DNA from 2 places in the Undibacterium sp. Di26W genome. Region 2 is predicted to be linked to the other one. Evidence: predicted binding sites of a transcription regulator. Region 2 holds the regulator's gene; the other holds the start of a gene.

Region 1 (8,380 bases), on a different contig from region 2:
GAAAAAAGGTTTTTTACTCTTGCTATCTGCCACACCCACCACCAAAGTATCAAAAAGACCCGAGGCGCGACGCACCAGATCTTCGTGACCACGCGTCAACGGATCAAATGTTCCCGGATAAACGGCTGTGACCATCTTCACTCCCTTTTTCGCAATATGCATAAGGATATGCACCAAGTTGAGCAGGCATTATGCCTGATTTTCGTGCGCCTCATGCGGCAAGATGTTGCGTTGCAGTATATGAAAGAACACACTACCTGCCTTGTCCGCCCTGACAATTTTCCATTCGGAAAGTATTTTTGCCAGGTTTTCATCGTTCTGCGGCTCTGCCAGCGAGAATTCTGCCTCCACATATAAAACTGACCTGGCATGCATCACCTGACTACACAAAGGCAGGATACGGGCCAGCCAGTCTTGTCCAAAAGGTGGATCCAGAAAAACAACATCCATGGCCTGTTGTTTGTCAGCAAATACCTGTAGCGCCTTGGCGGCATCACCACGTATCAGATTGCATTGACTGGCCTGCAACTTTTCTTTGATCTGTTCCAGTTGGCGGAAGGCCGGTGTATGTGATTCCACCATATATACCTGCGAGGCACCTCGACTGGCTGCCTCAAAACCCAGGGCACCGCTACCGGCAAACAAATCCAGGCAAGTCTTGTTATTCCAGGCATTGTCCAGCAAATGATTTAACCAGTTAAATACAGTTTCACGCACACGGTCAGGCGTAGGGCGCAGGCCCTCTGCTTCTATGACACTGAGGATGGTGCGCTTCCACTGGCCACCGATGATCCTGACCTGATGACTGGGACGTTTGATTGTTGTAATTTTTTTACTATTCGTTTTCATTGCATGCTTGACACCAGAGCATAAGTTTACCGGGCGCTGTCTGTTAGAATGGCAGCATTCTCATATCAGGATGGGCATTCTGGCCATCCGCATTCCGGTAAATCACTCCCGATGTTTAGTTTTTTTAAAAAGAAGCCCAAAGAAGAAGCACCCGTTGTTGTGCCTACTGTTGTGCCTGCTGAAGTACCTGTTATTGCGCCTGTCGAGCCTGCTGGCCCCGCTGCGGCCACGCCAGCAGCAGCCATTGCTGAAGTAACCCAGGCAGAACCAAAACGCTCATGGCTGAGCCGCCTGAAAGCGGGTCTGGCCAAGACATCCACGAATCTTACCACCCTCTTCATCGGCGCTCGTATCGATGATGATTTGTATGAAGAGCTGGAAGCGGCCCTGCTGACCGCCGATACCGGGGTGGAAGCCACACAGTTTCTGCTGGACGGGCTGAAGAAAAAGGTCAAGGAAGAAAAACTGACCGAAGCCGAACAAGTCAAATCTGCATTGAAAGTATTACTGCTGGATTTGCTTACCCCCCTGCAAAAACCGCTGGAACTGGGACGCTATCAACCACTGGTCATGATGATTACCGGCGTCAACGGTGCCGGCAAGACCACGACCATAGGCAAACTGGCCAAGCATATGCAAAGTCATCAGCAATCAGTGTTGCTGGCAGCGGGTGATACTTTCCGTGCAGCGGCGCGTGAACAACTGACGATCTGGGGCGAACGCAATAATGTCACCGTCATTTCGCAGGAATCCGGTGACCCGGCAGCGGTGGCATTTGATGCGGTCGCATCGGCCCGCGCACGCGGCACGGATATCGTGATGGTAGATACCGCCGGACGCCTGCCTACCCAGTTGCACCTGATGGAAGAGTTAAAGAAAATCAAGCGCGTAATAGGCAAGGGTATGGACGGCGCACCGCAAGAAATCTTGCTGATCATCGATGGCAATACCGGCCAAAATGCCCTGGCGCAGGTCAAGGCTTTTGACGATGCCTTGCAACTTACCGGCCTGGTGATCACCAAACTGGATGGCACGGCAAAAGGTGGCGTCTTGGCAGCGATTGCCAAAAACCGCCCGGTACCTGTGTATTTCATTGGCATAGGTGAGCAGATTGAAGATTTGCAACCCTTCAATGCGCAGGAGTTTGTGGATGCCCTGCTGAGTTGAACTGGGTTGTTGCGGCTTAAGCTTTATAGCCATCACAGCGGTGCCGAACTTACGCGACTACTGTAGTTTTGCTTCGGCACTACTATATTAATATTAGGACATACGCAAAATTGTCCCAGCAAGGCACAGCGACGAAGACAGTACGAATAGTACGGCGAGGATCTGTAACGCAGCTGGGGCAATTTTGCGTAAGTCCTAAATAAAACAGAATTTGAATGCTCACTTCCACTTCTTTCGCTTACTCTGAATTGGCCGGCCATGATAGTCTTTGAACACGTCAGCAAACAATATTCGCAAGATGCCTATGCACTGAAAGATGTGTCATTGTCGATTGCAGATGGTGAACTGATTTTTCTGGCTGGCCCTTCCGGAGCCGGCAAATCCACCCTGTTGAAAATGATCGCCGGCATAGAAAAACCCAGCAGCGGCCGGGTCAGCGTCAATGGCCAGGACATCAGCAAACTCAAGACCAGTAGCCTGCCGTATCTGCGCCGTAAGCTCGGCCTGATATTACAAGACCAGAAATTGCTGACAGACCGCAGCGTGCTGGCGAATGTGATGCTGCCACTGATCGTCACTGGCGCCTCATCTGCTGAAGCAGAGCAGCGTGCCCGCATCGCCCTGGAAAAAGTCGGCTTGCCAGACAAGGCCACTGCCTTGCCCATGGCATTGTCTGGTGGTGAACAGCAAAGGGTGGCGATTGCCCGCGCCATCGTGAATCGCCCCCAGATCATATTGGCGGATGAGCCAAGCGCTTTTCTGGATCGCGAGAATGCCAACAAGGTTCTGGGCGCACTGAGGGCTTTCCAGAGTGCGGGCGTTACCTGCATTATTTCCAGCCATGATGAACAGTTTCTGGACCAGGCCAGCCGTGTGATTTATCTGAGCCAGGGCCAGGTCGTCGATACCTGGAAATCCTCACTCGCCGCCTGATTATTATTGTTGCCCTATAGTAGCTGCCCACAGAGGAAGAATTCATGACCATCTGGTTTCGCCAGCATCTGTTTGCCTTAAAAAGCGCCCTGACACATTTACGCGGCAGCCCCGGTAATTTTCTGTTCAATGTGCTGGTGGTCGCCATTGCGCTGGCATTGCCCATCGCTGGTTTGACGCTGATAGAAAATATCCGGCCCATTTCTTCACAATTGTCGATAGAACCTGAGATCAGTATCTTTGTCAGCCCGGATACGCCACGGCCAACGGCGACGGCCTTGTCGATTCCGATCAAAAAGTTGCTTAAAGAAAAAAATATTACGGCCAGCCTGAATTTCGTCCCTAAGGACAAGGCACTGGCCAGCCTGGAACAGTCATCCAATCTGGCCGAAGTGCTGTCCACGCTGGGTGGCAACCCTTTGCCGGATGCCTATATCCTGTCGCTGTCCAACAACGATGCTGACAAGCTCGACATGCTGGTGGAAGAAATCAAGCACATGCCTGACGTCGATGTGGTGCAACTGGATTCGGCCTGGGTCAAACGGCTGGCGGCATTGGTGCAAATCATGCAGTTGGGTTTATTATTCCTGGCGGCAACACTTTCTGTCGTGGTTGTGGTGGTAGTATTTAATGCCACCCGGCTACAAGTTATATCCCATCAGTCAGCAATTGCGGTCACCCGCCTGCTGGGGGCGACCAATAGTTTTATTCACAAGCCGTATTACTATACTGGCGGCCTGCTGGGCTTGCTGGCAGGCGGTATTGCGCTTGGTTTGATTGCAGCAGCCCTGCAACCCTTGAACCTGGCCATTGCCGAATTTGCCAAACTATATGCGTCCGAGTTCCATCTGGTACCTCTGGGGATGCTGCCCAGTTTGTTCTTGCTGGCTATTAGCATGTTGCTGGGGCTGATCGGGGTGTGGCTATCTGTCAGACGACAATTGGCACGCGCCAGTTAAATTTTCATGTCAGTACGCCTTGCTCATTACATACAGATAGTCTTGTAAAGGCAAAATTTACCTCAGCGATTGCAACTTTCAGGGCGGGTGGGCATCAAAGCCTTATAAGTACTTCATATTAATACAAGTTTTTCGATAGATTTTTTTGATGGGATTCATAGAATCACAGTATTAGCACTCTTCTCAAGAGAGTGCTAATATAGGAACTTGAACGTGCCAGATCGGGTAATTGATACTCAGGATGGCAGCAATGAGGAGGAAAAATGGCAACAACTACGACACAATTAGTCCCTGCTACTGACAGCACTGCACTGGCCCTTGGCTTTAGCGGCACGCTGGGAAATATTGATGCCTATATCTCGGCAGTCAATCGCCTGCCCATGCTCACGCATGAAGAAGAAATTGATTATGCAAAAAAATTGCGTAATGACAATGATCTCGCAGCAGCGCAACAACTGGTTATGTCGCATCTGCGCCTGGTTGTCTCGATTGCACGCGGCTACCTCGGTTACGGCCTGCCCCACGCTGACCTGATCCAGGAAGGCAATATCGGCCTGATGAAAGCCGTTAAGCGTTTCGACCCTGATCAAGGTGTGCGTCTGGTGTCCTATGCCATGCACTGGATCAAGGCAGAGATGCATGAATACATCCTGAAAAACTGGCGCCTGGTTAAAGTGGCAACGACCAAGGCACAACGCAAGTTGTTCTTTAACCTGCGCAGCCATAAAGAAGGCCTGGATGCCATGACGCCCAAGCAGATTGATGCCCTGGCATCGACGCTGGATGTCAAACGTGAAGAAGTCATCGAAATGGAAATGCGCTTATCCGGTCATGATATTGCCCTGGATGCGCCTACCGATGACGATGATGAAAAATTTGCTCCTATCGCCTATCTGAAAACAGAATCTGACGAGCCTACCCGTGTGCTGGAAACACGCCAGTATGATCGTCTGCAAAGCGAAGGCCTGGAATCAGCCTTGTCCAAGCTGGATGCACGTTCACGTCACATCATCGAAGCACGCTGGTTGAAAAATGATGATGGTACCGGCGCAACCCTGCATGAGCTGGCAGATGAATACGGTGTATCTGCCGAACGCATACGCCAGATCGAAAGCGCGGCACTGAAGAAAATGAAAGGCAGCCTCGCCAGTTTCACTTCCTGAAACCGGCACTGCATAAAAAAAACACTCGATGAGTGCCTTTTTTACTTTTTGCTATCTGGTTACTACCTGGTTTTGCGCTGTTTTTTCTGTCGCGCTATCTGTGCGCTTACTGCAGCAGCATCTTCAAATCATGCGCGATTGGTTCTGGCCCCTGACCATGCCGCAAGAACAGGCGTATACGGCCTTCGGGATCAAATACGTAGCTGCCCGCTGTGTGGTCCATGGTGTAGCTGCCAGGCGTTTTGCCGGCAACCTTTTGATAAAACACCTTGAAGTCCTTGCCGACTTTGGCAGTCGCGGCGGCGTCACCATATAAGCCAAGGAAGCTGGGGTCAAAATTCGGTACATAATTGGCCAGCAGGGCCTGGGTATCCCTTTCCGGGTCTATCGTCACAAACAGGACCTGCACTTTTTGCGCCAGCGGTCCCAGGGCTTTCATGACGTTCGCCATTTCCACCATGGTGGTCGGACATACATCCGGGCACTGGGTATAGCCAAAGAAAATCACCACCGCCTTGCCACGAAAATCGGCCAGAGTGCGTGGTTTGCCGTTATGGTCGGTCAGGGCAAAGTCCTTGGCGTAATCGAGGCCGGTCAAATCGGTATTGACGAATTTTTCTGCCGGCTTCTGGCAAGCCAGCAGCGACACTGCAAGCATGGTAGCCGTCAACACTTTGAATACACTGGATATCTTCATAGCTTGATGTAGTGGTCGATCAACAAGGCCGCAAACAGCAGGGACAGGTAGATGATGGAAAAGGCAAAGGTCTTGCGGGCCAGCGCATCATCATAGTGTTTGTAGATACGCCATGCATACCAGAGGAAAATAGCACCCAGTATCACTGCACTGACCAGGTAAATCAGGCCGCTCATATGTACCGCATACGGCAACATGGTGGTGGCGAACAAGGCAATGGTGTACAGCCAGATATGGAAACGGGTAAATTCCAGGCCATGGGTGATGGGCAGCATCGGCAAGCCGGAGCGGGCATAATCATCGCGGCGATACATGGCCAGCGCCCAGAAATGTGGCGGCGTCCAGACAAAGATAATCAGGACCAGTAGCCAGGCCTGCATGGGTACATCATTGGCCACCGCAGCCCAGCCCAACGCCGGTGGCATGGCACCAGACAGTCCACCGATGACGATATTCTGTGGTGTCGCCGGTTTCAGGATAATGGTGTAGACCACGGCATAACCGACAAAGGTGACAAAGGTCAGCCACATCGTCAGTGGATTGACCATGGTGTACAGTATCCACATACCCATGCCGCCAATGACACCGGAAAATACCAGTGTCTGCAGAACGCTGATTTCACCCTGGGCCGTGGCACGGCGCGCAGTCCTTGCCATGCGCGAATCAATTTCCTTTTCTACCAGGCAATTAACTGCAAAGGCGGCACCCGCCAGCAGCCAGATACCAATAGTGGCAGCAACAACGATACGCCAGTCAGGCAAATCCGGCGTTGCCAGAAACATGCCTATCACCGCACAAAACACGGCTAACTGGGTGACACGGGGTTTGGTCAAAGCCCAGTATTGGGCAAAACGATTGAAGGGCAAACTTAAAGTGGTCATGATCTATCTTCGGCAGCGGCAAGGCTCACATGCCTTATGCGGTAGTTTAACATGGTCAGCAACAGCACAAGGGTCGCTGCGCCACCATTGTGCAAAACTGCCAGTAACAAGGGCCAGGAAAAAAACACGGTGGAGACGCCGATCAGGAACTGGGCAACAATCGCCAGCAGGATATTTCTGCCCAGTGTTTCCAGACCGGGAGTCTGGCGGGTTTTCCAGCCTGCCCACAGACAGACGGCAACCACCAGCAGCGCAAAATTGCGGTGCACCCATTGTATGGCCACCAGGGCATTGAAAGGTAGGTAATCGCCATTCACGGTCTGCCCCAGTTGCCGCCACAGGCTGAAACCATGTTCAAAATCCATTGCTGGCATCATTTCGCCATTGCATGATGGATAGTCGTGACAGGCCAAGGCAGCATAGTTGGTACTTACCCACCCACCCAAAGCGATCTGCATGAAAAGCAGCAGCAAGGCCAGGCTGGCGGGCCACAACAGGCGGCTGGCATCCACCTGTCGCAGCGCCTCACCCTGATCCTGATGACTTTGCTGTTCCAGGCTGGCACTCAGCAAGGCCAATAAGCCCATGCCGAGAATTAAGTGAGTAGTCACTATGGCAGGTTGCAGCTTGAGCGTCACTGTCCAGGCACCAAACGCCCCTTGCAGACAGACGAAGAACAGCAGGAAGGTGGATAACCAGGGTGCTGTGTTCAGTCGTTGCCTGCGCGCCCAGGCAATTGCCATTTGCGCCACGATCAGCACACCGACGCTCATGGCCAGATAGCGATGGACCATTTCTATCCAGGCTTTTTGCAAAGTTACCGGCCCGGTGGGCATGGCAATTTCTGCCGCCTTGATGGCTGCATGTGATTGCAGGGGATTAGCCTGGCCATAGCAACCCGGCCAGTCCGGACAGCCAAGGCCGGAATCGGTCAGGCGTGTGAAGGCACCAAACATGATCAACTCAAAGGTCAGCGCCACGGTGACCGCGATCAGTTTGCGGTATTTATTTTTTTCCCTGGAAAAAACCACCAGAGTCAGCGGGATCACCGCCACCATCAAACCTGTCAGTACAAGTTGCAACCACATACATCACCCTATCGCTGAAGCACGCAATAATTTGCTGAGGTCTTTCTTGATCTTGTTCGGGTCTGCATCTTTGGGGAAACGCATCATCAGGTTACCGAGCGGATCAATCATGTAGATATGATCGCTGATCTGGGTAGCACTTTCGGTCGGCAACCAGGACTTGAGCACTGCCGGATCCACTTTCAGCATGCGCGCACCATCGTGCTGGCGTATCAATGCGGTATCGATGGCGACGTCATCCGTGATCAGCCAGACCCGTTCTATCCGGTCCATTTCCTTGCCTTGTGCCACACGCAACTGGCGGATGTCATACATTTTCTTTTGACATGCTTCAGCACAGGCACCACTGTCGACTTGCAACATGATCCATTTACCTTTGTAGGCATCCAGCCCCACCACAGGATCCGTCGCGGAAGCGCCTAGTGGATGGCCGGCTATTTTCGGCATGGGGTAATTGCGCGGATCAAGTATGCTGCCATAATTGGTACGACCGCCAGGCTTGATGACGTAGTAAGCCAGGTAAGAAAAAACCATGGGGGCCGCACAGACTGCCAGCACCGTCAGTAATTTCCAGCGACCACCCGAAGTTTGTTTATCTATTTTTTCCACGACGAAATCCAGTAACAACAAAAAATACAAAAGC
Region 2 (8,380 bases):
GCTTGCTGTTTTTGTTGCTCACGCACGCTGGCAGTGATCATGGTTGGCCAGCCTATCAGGTGTTGCTCGGCAATCTCTGCCAGGCCACGCATCCATACCGGCGATTCATTCAGGCAGGGGATGTAGTTGAATTCCTTGCCACCGGCCCGCAGGAAATCGGTCTTTACTTCCATGGCGATTTCTTCCAGGGTTTCCAGGCAGTCGGCGATAAAGCCGGGGCAGATAACATCGATGCGTTTGACACCGTCTTTTGCCAATTTTTGTACCGTCGGTGCAGTATAGGGTTGCAACCACTCGGCACGACCCAGGCGCGACTGGAAAGTGACAATATAATCGTCCTTGCCCAAGCCCAGTTTGTCAGCCAGCAGGCGGGCGGTTTTATAGCATTCGCAATGATAGGCGTCGCCCCGCAGTAAAAAAGCTTTCGGCAAGCCGTGAAAACTCATGACCAGTTTCTGAGGCCGGCCATGGCTTTGCCAGTGCTCCATGACAGATACTTTCAATGCCTGAATATAGCCGTCATGATCATGATAGTTCTTGATGAAGCGCAGCTCAGGCATGTTCCTGACTTGTTGATAATGCTGGACCACCGCATCAAAATTTGATGCGGTGGTGGTGCCAGAATATTGCGGATAGGCGGGCAAAATCAATATGCGCTCGCAACCTTCTTTTTTGAGTTTTTGCAAGACCTCAGGGATGGATGGCGAACCGTAGCGCATGGCATAGGCAACTTGAACTTCGTGTCCGCGTTCACCCAGGTAACCCTTCAGCAGGGCGGCCTGTTTTTCTGTATGAATTTTCAGTGGTGAACCATCTTTGGTCCAGATGGAGGCGTATTTTTTTGCAGACTGGCCAGAACGAAATGGCAGGATGATGCCGTGCAAGATCAGCCACCAGATTGGGCGCGGCACTTCCACTACACGCCGGTCCCATAAAAATTGTTTCAGGTAAGGGCGCACTGCCGATGCCGTAGGGGCTTCCGGTGTGCCCAGGTTGATCAGTACGACGGCAGTTTTAGCTATCTTGCCGTGGGAATATTCGGGTTCTTTGAGGAAGCGCATGATGTTGTATCTTCTTAAGATGCCAGTAATTCTCTGGCGTGTTTGCGCGTGGTTGCTGTGATTTCTATGCCGCCCAGCATGCGGGCGATTTCTTCGACACGTTGTTTGTTATCCAGTGCTTCAATCTGTGATGTGGTCTTGCCTTTGTGGCTGGCCTTGCTGACCTGGAAGTGCTGATTGGCCTGGCTGGCGACTTGTGGCAAATGGGTGACGCACAGAACTTGCCGGTCTTGCCCCAGTCGTTTCAACAAACGCCCGACCACTTCGGCCACACCACCGCCGATGCCGCTATCGACTTCATCGAAAATAAGGGTAGGGGTGGCAGTGGCACCGGAAGTGATGACCGAGATAGCTAGCGAGATACGTGCCAACTCACCACCGGATGCCACTTTGGCCAGTGGGCGCGCCTGTACACCGGCATGGCCGGCTACCAGGAATTCGATTTGTTCCAGCCCATAGGTGGCCGGTTCGGAAGCATGCAGGGCAATGGAAAAACTGCCGCCGCCCATGCTCAGGTCTTGCATCGCGGCGGTGACTGCCGACCCCAGTTCTTTCGCCACTTTGGTGCGTGCCTTGCTGAGCTTTTGTGCCACCTGCAGATAACTTAAACGGGATTTTTCTTCTTGCGCTTTCAGGGCATCCATATCGCTGGCATTGGATAGCTGCTGCAACTGTGCCGATAAAATGGCAAATTCTTCATGCAGTTTTTCTGGTGCGACGTGGAAGCGACGTGCCGTAGTGTGAATTGCTTCGACGCGGCTTTCGACTTTGCGCAGGCGCGCCGGGTCCAGCTCGGTGCGGCTCAGGTAATCATTCAGGGCATAGGTGGTTTCCTGCAGGTTGATGCAGGCAGAATCCAGTGCCTCGATGACAGGTTTGAGGGCAGCGTCATAGTCCAGCAGCTTTTGCAACTTGTGCTGGACTGCCGTCAGTTGTGACAGTACAGGATGGTCCGATTCGGAAATCAGGGTGCTGGCTTCCTGCGCCCCTTCCAGCAAGCTGGCAGCGTGCGCCAGACGGCTATGTTCCTGGGTGATGTCTTCCCACTCACCGGGCTTGATCTGCAATTTGTCGAGTTCACCGACTTGCCATTCCAGCCTTTCGCGTTCTTGCAAGACATTCTTGGCATTGGTTTCAAATTCCTCACGCTGCTTGCTCAGATTGCGCCAGGCCTTGTAGCGCAGGCCGACTTCGCGTACCTGTTCTTCCAGTCCGCCCTGCATGTCGAGCAGGGAACGCTGGGCCTCGGTTTTCAGCAAGGATTGATGGGCATGCTGGCCATGGATATCCACCAGCAAATCACCGATCTCGCGCAACTGGCTGGCGGTGGCGGTGATACCGTTGATCCAGGCTTTCGAGCGTCCGGCATTGTCTATCGTACGGCGCAGTATCAGTTGCTGGTCGGGGTCGCTGAAATCATTCGCTTCCAGCCAGTCTGCCAGGTTGGCATTGATGGCAAATTCGGCGCTGACATCGGCTTTGGCAGCCGATTCGCGCACCATGCTGGCATCACCCCGGCCACCCAGTGCCAGGGTCAGGGCATCAATCAGGATGGATTTACCGGCTCCGGTTTCACCGGTCAGTACGCTGAAGCCGGATGAGAATTCGAGTTCCAGTGTGTCGACAATGACAAAGTCACGAATGGCAAGCGTGCGCAGCATAATGAACAGACGTAATGGTATGAAATGGATGTGGGTAAGGATGTATGTAGTACAGCGGCCAAACAGTGCCAGCCGCTATTTTAGCAATACCCGCTATATAGGTGTTTCAGTTGAGGTTTCAGTGAATGGTTCAGTAGATGGTTCAATTAAGTGCACCTTCGACCGAGGGATATTCGTTCCAGTGCAGTTTTTCGCGCAGGGTATTGTAATAATTCCAGCCATGTGGATGCAGGAAGGTCACCGTATGGGCAGAGCGGTTCACGATTATCCTGTCCTGATACAGCAGGCTGGCAAAGTTCTGCATGTCAAAGTTAAGGCTGATGTCGCGTCCGGCCACGATCTCGATCACGATTTCACTACTGTCCGGCAAGACGATCGGGCGGTTGGACAAGGCATGTGGTGCAATCGGCACCATGGCAATGCCAGACAGACTGGGGTGTAGCAAAGGGCCGCCTGCCGACAGGGCATAGGCGGTGGAACCGGTAGGGGTAGAAACGATCAGGCCGTCAGAACGCTGGTTGTACATGAAATGACCATCGACTTCGACCCGCAGTTCCACCATGCCGGAACCGGCACCGCGTGATACCACGATATCATTGAAGGCGACACCGCTGAAAATCTGGTCACCGTCACGTACCACGATGGCCTGCAGCAGACTACGGCGTTCGGATGCATATTTGCCGTCCAGTATGTCGGTAATCGCCGGTATCATGCGATCAAGTGCTATATCGGTAATAAAGCCCAGCCGGCCCTGGTTGACGCCTATCAGCGGTACGTTATAGGGAGCCAGTTGACGCGCGATGCCCAGCATGGTGCCATCCCCGCCGATGACGATGGCGGCATCGGCAGATTTGCCGATCTCAGGAACAGTCATGGTGCTGAACTGCACCAGTTGCGGGTATTGCGCTGTTTCTGCCTCGATAACGACGTGATGCCCTGCGTGCTCCAGGAAGTTTGCCAGTTCCGTCATGGAATCCGCGATACCGGCAGCATTATATTTCCCAACAAGTGCAATGGTTTTGGCCTGGACTGTCATAAACAAGGGGGAGGTGACATGATGCCTCAGATTAGACCATAATTAAGCCAGGAATGAATGAATTGAGTGCACTTTATGACATTAAAAGCTGTTTTGCTGGATCTGGATGATACCTTGTGGCCGGTGGTGCCGGTGATACGCCGTGCCGAGGCGGTGTTGCAGCAATGGATGCATGAACACGTACCCGTGGTCGCCCAAAATTACAGTGTGGAAAAATTGCGTGAACGCAGGAATAGTCTGGTATCGGCCGACCCGCGTTTCCAATATGATTTGTGGGCGCTGCGCCATACCTTGCTCCGTGAGGTATTCCAGGAGCATGGCGTAGCGGTGGAAAAAGCCGATCATGCCATGGCCGTATTCGCCGATGCCAGGAACAAGGTGGATTTGTACGAAGACGTCAGGTCAGGCTTGCTGGCGCTGGAAAAAAAGATAGTGCTGGGGACGGTCTCGAATGGTTTTGCCGATTTGTCGGCCATTGGTATTGCCGGGCATTTCAAGGTATCGATTGCGGCGTACCGTTTTGGCTGTGCCAAGCCCGACCCGCGCATTTTCCTGGCGGCTTGCGACGCGCTGGAGTTGGCACCCTCTGAAGTTTTGTATGTAGGTGACGATTTGTTGCTGGATGTGCAAGGTGCACAACAAGCTGGCCTGAAAGGTGGCTGGATGAATCGCAAGGGGTTGAAAATTGAGGATGAACGCCATATGCATATCAGGCCCGATGCAGAATTTGCTACCCTGTATGATCTGGTACAGTGGATATGAAACTTTTAGGACTTACGCAAAACCGCCCCAGCTGCGTTGTAGCTCCTAGTCGTACTATTCGTACTGTCTTCGTCGCTACGCCTTGCTGGGACAATTTTGCGTAAGTCCTAACTTTCTATGTTCATTGCTGGCATGAACGCATAAAATGAAGCTATGCAACTCGATATTCGCGCACAAACCTTATTAAAAGCACTGGTCGAACGGTATATCGCCGATGGCCAGCCTGTGGGCTCCCGCGCCCTGTCGAAAATTTCTGGCCTGGAATTGTCGCCTGCGACCATACGCAATGTCATGGCTGACCTCGAAGAGATGGGTTTTGTTGCCAGTCCGCACACATCAGCCGGGCGTATACCCACGCCGCGCGGGTATAGGGTGTTTGTGGATAAATTGCTTACCGTGCAAGAGATCAATGAAGTCGGCCTGGAGTCGCGTCTACAGGCAGGCATGTTGTCGCAACCGCCACAAAAATTGATCGCCAACGCCGCACAGATTTTGTCTTCGCTGTCGCAGTTTGCCGGCGTCGTCATGACACCGCGTACCGAATCGATATTCCAGCAAGTTGAATTTCTGCGCTTGTCGGAAAAACGTATTCTGCTGGTCGTGGTGTCGCCTACCGGTGATGTGCACAACCGTCTGTTGCTGACCGACGTAGACTATAACCAGGGACAACTGGTGCATGCGGCCAATTACCTGAACCAGAATTTTGGCGGTTTAAGTTTTTCCGATGCGCGTACCCGCATCAACAGCGAATTACGGCAACTGCAAAATGACATGACCCGGTTGATGCAGGCTGCGGTGGAAGCAGGCAGCAACGCCATGGATGAGCAAAATGACGAGGTTGTCATTTCAGGTGAGCGCAATTTACTGAATGTGCAGGACCTGTCTTCCAACATGAGTTCCCTGCGTAAATTGTTTGACATGTTCGAGCAAAAAAGCAGTTTGATGCAATTGCTGGATGTGTCCAGCAAGGCGACCGGTGTGCAGATCTTTATCGGTGGTGAATCGCAGCTGGTTCCCATGGAAGAAATGAGCATAGTGACCGCACCCTATGAAGTTAACGGTAAGATAGTTGGTACACTGGGAGTCATAGGTCCGACCCGCATGGCCTATGAAAGAGTGATACCGATCGTGGATATTACCGCAAAGTTATTGTCGAATGCGCTGAGCCAGTAGCCGGTGAATTAATCGATATAGTTGACGTCATGCGCCTTGCTGAAACAGGTTTGGCGAGCAACCATGTCCAGTCATCTGGGTCGTGCAAGCAATTCTCTTACACTTGTGACTGATAATTATTGATATGGACAATAAAAACGTAACAATACTATTGGTGGACGATAACGACGTCACCAGGGAAGTGTTGAGGGTCATCTTGCGCAGCGAGGGCTATGATGTCGTGGGTGAGGCAGCCGATGGCAGCACCGGGCTGGAAATGGCAGTCAAGCTCAAACCGCAACTGATCATGCTGGACGTGGTCATGCCCAAGATTAGTGGTATCGAGATTTTGCCGCGTCTGAAAGAACTGGTTCCCAATGCCAGTGTACTGATGGTCACCGCCAACAAGGATCAGGCGACCATTGCAGAAGCCATCAAGTCGGGCATTCATGGCTATATTTTCAAGCCATTCAATGCCCAAAAAGTGATAGACACGGTTGCGGCTGTCGTTGCCAAAATCAGCAAGTAAGGCCAGACCGCCAGAAGACTCAGGCAGGCTTGCCTGAGTTCTATTTGACTGCCTGCTTGTGTGTTGATATGTGTAGAGTTATATGCAGAGATTTGTCCGCAGGATGGATGAACGGTTTTTAAGTCTTGTGTTCGCAGTTGGTTTTTGTGCAGTTACCGTAAATGGCCAGCGCATGTTCGGCAATTTTAAAGCCACGGTCCAGCGCTACCTTTTGCTGGCGTTGCTCGATTTCTTCATCAAAAAATTCTTCCACCCTGCCACAATCGAGGCAGACCAGATGGTCATGGTGTGAACCCTCGTTCAGCTCGAAAATAGCCTTGCCGGTTTCGAAGTGATTGCGATTGAGCAGGCCAGCCTGTTCGAATTGCGTCAAAACACGATACACTGTTGCTAAACCGACATCCATATTTTCATTCAGCAGGATCTTATACACGTCTTCTGCTGTCAGATGGCGAACCCGGCTGTTCTGGAAAATTTCCAGTATCTTCAGTCGTGGAAGGGTAGCTTTCAGGCCGCTGGCCTTCAGGTTTGGAGTGCTGTTTGTCATGTTTTCGATCAAAAATTTGCTATCTGCTTTATGATATCGGGTTTTAGGGCTTGTTGCTCAATAATGAGGTTACCTATGCGTTTGTTGTTTTCAGCTTCAAAACGGACCACACTGGGCCGTGCCGCAGGTCTGGCACTGATTGCCTGCCTGACTGCATGTTCGTCAGCTTTGCCTTTCTTGTCCAGTGCAGACAAAACTGCGGTGTATGCCACTCCGACAAATACTGGTGACACCAGCGGAGCCCAGGTGGTCGCTCCTACCGGTTTTGCTAAATTGCTCAGCTATATCTCGCCTTACCGCGTACCTATCCAGCAAGGTAACTTCGTATCACAGGAAATGATTTCCCAATTGAAAGAAGGCATGACCCGTGAGCAAGTGCGTTTTTTGCTGGGTACGGCTTTGCTGACTGACATGTTCCACGAAGACCGCTGGGATTATCCCTTCCGTTTGACCAAGGGCAATGGCGAACAAATCTCCAGCCGCGTATCAGTGTATTTCAAAAATAACACTGTTGCCAAGTTTGAAGGCGGTAACCTGCCGACTGAAAAAGATTATCTGGCCCGTATTACCGAATCCGCCCTGGGTGTGAATCGCGTACAGTCTGTCATCGATACTGATGGTCCGGCCAAGAAAAAAGAGAAATAAGACACTATGACAGCCTTGAAAATTGCCGTAGCGGGTGCTTCTGGCCGTATGGGGAAGATGTTGGTTGAGGCAATCAGCGCTGCGGATGACCTGGTGCTGGCCGGGGCGCTGGATGTGCCTGGTTCGCCGGCACTGGGTACGGACGCCGGCCTCAGCCTGGGCAAGCCGACAGGGGTGTTGATCGAGTCGGATCTGGCCAAGGGTTTGGCAGATGCCGCTTACCTGATCGACTTCACCCGCCCCGAAGGTACGCTCAAGCACCTTGCGTATTGTGCTGCGCATGGCATCAAGATGATCATAGGTACCACCGGTTTTGACGAAGCAGGCAAGGCAGCCATTGCTGCCGCCGCGCAAAAGACTGCCATCATGTTTGCGCCAAATATGAGTGTGGGCGTGAATGTCACGATGAAGTTGCTGGAAATGGCCGCCAAAAGTTTTTCTCATGGTTATGATATTGAGATCATTGAGGCACATCACCGTCATAAAGTGGATGCGCCATCAGGCACGGCACTGAAAATGGGTGAAGTGATTGCTGACACACTGGGGCGCGATCTGAATGAAGTCGGGGTATTTTCCCGCGAAGGCGTGACCGGCGAGCGTGATCCATCTTCCATCGGTTTTGCCACTATCCGTGGTGGCGATATCGTCGGTGATCATACAGTCCTGTTTGCCGGCATCGGTGAACGCGTTGAAATAACCCATAAGTCATCCAGTCGCGTCACCTATGCGCATGGCAGTTTGCGTGCAGCCCGTTTTCTGCAGGATAAATCCACTGGCCTGTTCGACATGTATGACGTATTGGGTTTGCGCTAGGCGAAACGCCGACCCGGCCCTATGAATTCTGCGATTGCACATTATTGGGAACAGGCAGATTTGCTGGGGCACATGGTCGGCTGGTTTTTGCTGGCGATGTCGGTACTCAGTTGGACCCTGATCTTGTTGAAGGCCTGGACTTTCTGGCGTATCCGCCAGGCGGCACCAGCCTTG

Evidence for each region. Region 2 encodes HrcA, which represses chaperone genes, less so after heat shock. Its sites were predicted from a motif close to TTAGCACTCNNNNNNNNNGAGTGCTAA; they were not measured.
Region 1: a site for HrcA is predicted at 4,080-4,106, ahead of rpoH (RNA polymerase sigma factor RpoH). Genes of this name have one in related genera too.

The regions. Positions count from the first base shown of each region.
Region 1 is NZ_JBMPOR010000004.1:193,436-201,815, reverse strand. It holds gene coaD (pantetheine-phosphate adenylyltransferase) at 1-135, opposite strand, end outside; gene rsmD (16S rRNA (guanine(966)-N(2))-methyltransferase RsmD) at 190-849, opposite strand; gene ftsY (signal recognition particle-docking protein FtsY) at 961-2,016, shown strand; gene ACO0LM_RS07090 (cell division ATP-binding protein FtsE) at 2,275-2,949, shown strand; gene ACO0LM_RS07085 (cell division protein FtsX) at 2,994-3,908, shown strand; gene rpoH (RNA polymerase sigma factor RpoH) at 4,172-5,071, shown strand; gene ACO0LM_RS07075 (SCO family protein) at 5,178-5,768, opposite strand; gene cyoE (heme o synthase) at 5,765-6,649, opposite strand; gene ACO0LM_RS07065 (COX15/CtaA family protein) at 6,646-7,737, opposite strand; gene ACO0LM_RS07060 (SCO family protein) at 7,741-8,337, opposite strand; gene ACO0LM_RS07055 (SURF1 family protein) at 8,330-8,380, opposite strand, start outside.
Region 2 is NZ_JBMPOR010000003.1:206,467-214,846, forward strand. It holds gene hemH (ferrochelatase) at 1-1,061, opposite strand, end outside; gene recN (DNA repair protein RecN) at 1,076-2,722, opposite strand; gene ACO0LM_RS05280 (NAD kinase) at 2,865-3,758, opposite strand; gene ACO0LM_RS05285 (HAD family hydrolase) at 3,834-4,520, shown strand; gene hrcA (heat-inducible transcriptional repressor HrcA) at 4,674-5,693, shown strand; gene ACO0LM_RS05295 (response regulator) at 5,818-6,201, shown strand; gene fur (ferric iron uptake transcriptional regulator) at 6,320-6,748, opposite strand; gene ACO0LM_RS05305 (outer membrane protein assembly factor BamE) at 6,824-7,393, shown strand; gene dapB (4-hydroxy-tetrahydrodipicolinate reductase) at 7,400-8,206, shown strand; gene ACO0LM_RS05315 (MotA/TolQ/ExbB proton channel family protein) at 8,228-8,380, shown strand, end outside.